One region of the Candidatus Manganitrophus noduliformans genome, then DNA from elsewhere that is predicted to be linked to it. Evidence: riboswitches for the same ligand, from Rfam matches in the RefSeq annotation. Region 1 holds a riboswitch; the other holds the start of a gene.
The links. A riboswitch is a leader RNA that binds a small molecule or an ion and turns the genes downstream of it on or off. The one in region 1 is predicted to bind cobalamin.
Positions count from the first base shown of each region.

Region 2: linked by a shared signal. The riboswitch ahead of MNODULE_RS14435 (TonB-dependent receptor plug domain-containing protein) and the one ahead of MNODULE_RS22990 (carbohydrate porin) in region 1 are both predicted to bind cobalamin.

Region 1 covers NZ_VTOW01000008.1:74,207-76,599, forward strand. Annotated here, with positions in the region: gene MNODULE_RS22980 (cobyrinic acid a,c-diamide synthase CobB) at 1-423, shown strand, start outside; gene MNODULE_RS22985 ((2Fe-2S) ferredoxin domain-containing protein) at 445-786, shown strand; cobalamin riboswitch at 838-1,014, shown strand; gene MNODULE_RS22990 (carbohydrate porin) at 1,049-2,380, shown strand.
Region 2 covers NZ_VTOW01000002.1:1,108,623-1,111,015, reverse strand. Annotated here, with positions in the region: gene MNODULE_RS14440 (hypothetical protein) at 1-446, shown strand, start outside; gene MNODULE_RS14445 (type IV pilus twitching motility protein PilT) at 1-4, shown strand, start outside; cobalamin riboswitch at 505-704, shown strand; cobalamin riboswitch at 793-1,025, shown strand; gene MNODULE_RS14435 (TonB-dependent receptor plug domain-containing protein) at 1,049-2,393, shown strand, end outside.

The sequences.
Region 1 (2,393 bases):
GGCCTAATGTATTTGGCAAACCGGATCGAAACGGCCGAGGGAGGCGCCTTCCCGATGGTCGGGCTTCTGCCGGGGCAGGTCCGGATGGGAAAGAAATTAAAGGCGTTGGGATATCGCGCAATCGAAGCGCAGGAGCCGTCCCTTCTTTTAGAAAAGGGAGGGAAGGCGAGGGGGCATGAGTTCCACTATTCGGAGTGGATAGAAAGCCCCTCTCCTGATTCGGTGAATGGATTGAAGAGACCCTATCGTCTTTTCCGGGGGGGAGAATCTTCCGAGGGGAGAGAGGAAGGGTTTTATTGTGATCACCTCTTGGCCAGTTATGTTCATCTGCATTTCGCTTCGAATCCGAACATCCCGGAGCGGTGGATCTCTTTGTGCGAGGCGTTTCGACGCCGGATCGGTTCGAGTGGAGCAAAAAAATAGCGCGATTAAAAGGAGGGTCCCATGGAACCCGTTTTGAAAACGGAGAAGCCGTCGATCAAGTCTTACAACAAACACCTGCTTGTCTGCACCGGTCCCCGCTGCACCTCGGGAGAAGCGGAGAGCCTCTTTAAGATGATTGGGGAGAAGCTGGCGGCGAATGGGCTGGAAGGGGGGGAATTTCGAGTGAAGCGGACCCGCTGCAGCTGTTTTGCCGTCTGCAAAGGGGGGCCGATCGTGGTGGTTCATCCCGACGGCACCTGGTATTACGGTGTTACCCCGGAGGTATTGGATCGAATTCTAAAAGAGCACGTCAAAGAGGGAAACCCGGTGAAGGAGCATGTTTTTTATCAGGCTTCATTGTGAAGTTAGGACTGCCGAATCAATTGAGGTGAGAGATGAAAACCGTGATCTGAATTATATTTTAGACCCATCCATTTTGGGAAGGCGGTGCAACTCCGCCACTGCCCCGCAACTGTAATCGGGGACGAAATCTGCATCGATGCCACTGTCCTGAGCATGCCGAAGGATGGGAAGGCGCAGAGAGTAGGACGATCCGAGAGTCAGGAGACCGATGGAAAGGTCATTTTATGCTCGGAACTCTCCGAGGGGAGAGGAGAGAGGAAAAATGAAGAGATGGATCGGTACGCTTGTTTTATTTGTGGCAATAAATGTTGGGGTTTCCTGGGCAGAAGATCCGGACCGGCAGGAGGATGAAGAAGTGTCAAACGCTTCATTAAGCGAACGGGTCAAAGCACTTGAAGAGCGGCTCGACAGACTCGACCGGGTCGAAACGATTAAAAAGGTCGAAGAGTATTTATGCCCGGATGGAGAGATCCACGATACCCCGCCTCCGGGGGGGCGTTGTCCTGACGGCACGATTCCCGAAGGGAGGATGACCTTCAGAAAGCTTCCCTTCTCGAGGAGAGAATCTTTGGATGAGAGGATTGCGGCTGCGCTCGAAGAAGCCGAGGCCAAACGGGTGGCCGTCGGCGGATCGGCCCGAGGGATCCTGCAACAAGTTTTAAACAGCAAAGAGAACGACAAGCTTTTCTCCACAGGCGCGGTTGATCTTTTCTTCCTCTCAAGGCCGACGGTTTTTTCGACCTTCTTTGTCGATCTGGAATCGATCGGCGGGGCTGGCCCCGATGAGGTCCTTGGAAGCCTCTCTCGATTGAATGCCGATGCGGAGACACTCGGGGTGACCGACGATGTAAAGGTACGGGAGGTGTGGCTTCATTTTAAACTCCTGGATGACCGGTTGAGGATCGTCGGCGGAAAGATCGATCTGACCAACTACTTCGACCGGAACGCGGTCGCCAACGATGAGACCAGCCAGTTTCTGAATACGGCGCTGGTGAACAACCCCCTGCTCCGGCAGCCGCCGAATGGTCCCGGTTTGGCCATTCAGTACGACACCGGAGGAGAGATGGGGGTGGCGCTCGGTATTCAGTCACCCAATGACACGGCCTCTACCATCACAGAGAAGGTCTATGCCGTGGTCGAGATCGACTACCATAGTCACCTTCTTTTTGCTAGGGAAGGGAATTACCGGTTGTGGGGACGCGTTGGAAGAGTCTCGGAGGCGCTTGAGAAGAAGACGTGGGGTGTGGGATTCAGCCTCGATCAACAAATCACCGTGCGCCTCACCCTCTTTGCCCGGGCGGGGATCGGCCGAACCGAAGGTGAGAATCAAAAAGCATACGCCTGGTCGGCCGGGTTTCAGACCCCTTCCCCTTTCAAGGCATCGACGAGAGACCAAGTGGGTGTCGCCTTCAGCCGGGAAGTCGAGGCAGACCAGTCTGAAAATATCGCCGAGGGGTACTATCATCACATTCTCACAGACCGGCTCTGGGTCTCGCTCGATTTGCAGTGGCTTATTTCCGGAACAAACGGCATGACCGGCGATGAAAACGAAAACATCTTTATTCCCGGCGTCCGGACGACCGTCAACTTCTAACGTGGCTCATTCA
Region 2 (2,393 bases), on a different contig from region 1:
ATGAGCGAAAGATCGAAAAAGAGAACCGTCCGGTTTTGTTCGAACTCTCCGACGGGAGCGAGGTCGAAGGGGAAGTTTTTCTCCGGCTCTATGAGGCGCACCATGCGGGGCTTCAAAAGGTCGGGGATCTTTTGCACGAGGAGAAAAAGTTCATCCCCGTGAGGACGAAAGGGGGAACCCTCCTGATCAATCGGTCTCATATCGTCGTGGCGAAGGTCCCGGCGCAGCTGGAAAAAGACGACCTCATGACGTTGGGAAAAAAGAATTCCGTCTCTTTGAAGATGATCCGGGGCAATGAGATCGAGGGGGATGTTTTTGTCAACCTTCCCGAAGGATTCTGCCGGATGAAGGATTATCTGAATCAGCCGGTCCGTTTTTTCACCCTCATCCAGCCGGAATTCGTTGTCTATATTAATCAGGAATTTGTCCTCTCCGTCCACGACTAAGCCCCCGATCAATTTTTTTGTTGATTTCGTTCCGCCCCCCTGGTATAGATTACCCGTTCGATAAAGAACCCGTTCAGGTGATCCCGACGTCATGTCGGGATTGAAAAGGGAATCCCGTGTAAATCGGGAGCGGACCCGCCGCTGTTATGGGACGCGAAACCGACCAACACCACTCTCCGTATAAAATATCCGGGGGGGAAGGGGTCGGGAGTAAGATCGTCCCAGAGCCAGAAGACCTGCCTGAATGGAAAGCACTGCCTGTCTTCGATGGTCAAGACGGGGGGCGGACTCATTCCATCCCCTCCTTTCCATTCGAAAGGCGGGGATTTTTTTTGGACAGAATTTAAATCAAATAACCTGAAGGGTTGATCGGGAAAGCGGTGCAAAACCGCTGCTGCCCCGCAACTGTGACGGGAACGAAACCACAACGGCCACTGGGGTTTCGTTATTCGTGAATCGTGAATCGTAAATTCTTTTACGCTTAACGTTTAACTAATAACGAGTAACGATTTCCTCCCTGGGAAGGCGTGGGAGTAGGTTGCCCTCAGCCAGGAGACCGGGCCTTTCAGGATCACATTTTACCTTTCGAAGGGAGAGGATAGATGACCCCGTTCCAATGGCGTATTGCGTTTTGCTCATTTCTCGTTCTGATTGCAGTCACCACCAATGTATCCGGCGCAGAAGAAACATCCCCTGAAGAGATTCCCACCTTTCCGCCGGTTTTTGTCACGGCCACCCAAACGGAGGTTCCGTTGAAAGAGACCGCCGCTTCCGTTACCCTCATCGACGAAAAGACGATCGAAGAGAAACATCTCACCACCGTCGAGGAAGCACTGCGTGAAGTGCCGGGTCTGACGGTGGTACAGCAGGGCGGGCCAGGAGCGACAAGCTCGGTGTTTTTGCGCGGAACGGAGTCCAATCATACGCTTGTCCTGATCGATGGCGTTCCGGTCAATAGCCCCACCACGGGTGCGTTCGATTTTGCGGATCTTACCGTGGAGAATATCGAACGGATTGAGGTGATCCGCGGTCCGCAGAGTACACTATACGGATCGGACGCCCTCGGCGGGGTCATTCAGATCTTTACAAAAAAAGGAGAGGGCCCTCCGTCAGGCTTTCTCTCGCTGGAGGCAGGAGCGTATCGTACTTTTCGGGAGGCGGCGGGGTTAAACGGGTCAACAGAGCGGGTCGATTACTCCCTCTCGGCGTCGCGGTTTGACACCCGAGGATTCTCCCGGGCGAATGAACTCGCTGGAAATCGCGAGGACGACGGATATGAGAATACTGCTTTTTCCGCGCGGCTAGGGACCGATCTTTCAGAGAAGACGCGGCTTGAATGGACGGGGCGTTATACCAACTCGGAGAGCGAGCTGGACGGTTGTGATCCGGACACTTTTTTCTGCCCGGTCGACGTTCGGAATCTGGTCCTGGATCATCGGCAATGGGTCACTACGCTCGGCATGAAGACCGCCGTCATTGAGGAATGGGATCAGCATCTGAGGGTCGGCTTCAACGAGGATGATACAACATTCGATGGTTCTGAAATCGACACCTCAAGAAAATGGTTGGATTGGCGGCATGACCTCCGCCTCGGCCGCCGCAACCTCTTGACCGTCGGCTACGAGTATGAGTCGCAGAACGGCAAGTTTGGCGATGGCGTTGACGAAACCACGGTCAATCATGCCGGTTATGGTTTCTATCAACTTCGCCAGTTGCCTTTTATTTTGAACTTCGGTCTCCGTTATGACGGCAATAACCGATATGGAGGCGAAACGACTTACAAAGTCGAGACCGCTTATCTCATGGAGTCGACGGCCACAAAGCTTCGAGCGGCGTACGGAACCGGATTTCACGGTCCGACGCTTAATGATCTCTTCTTTCCTAATTTTGGCAATCCCAATCTTGAACCGGAGAAGAGCGAGAGTTTTGAAGCGGGGGTCGAACAGT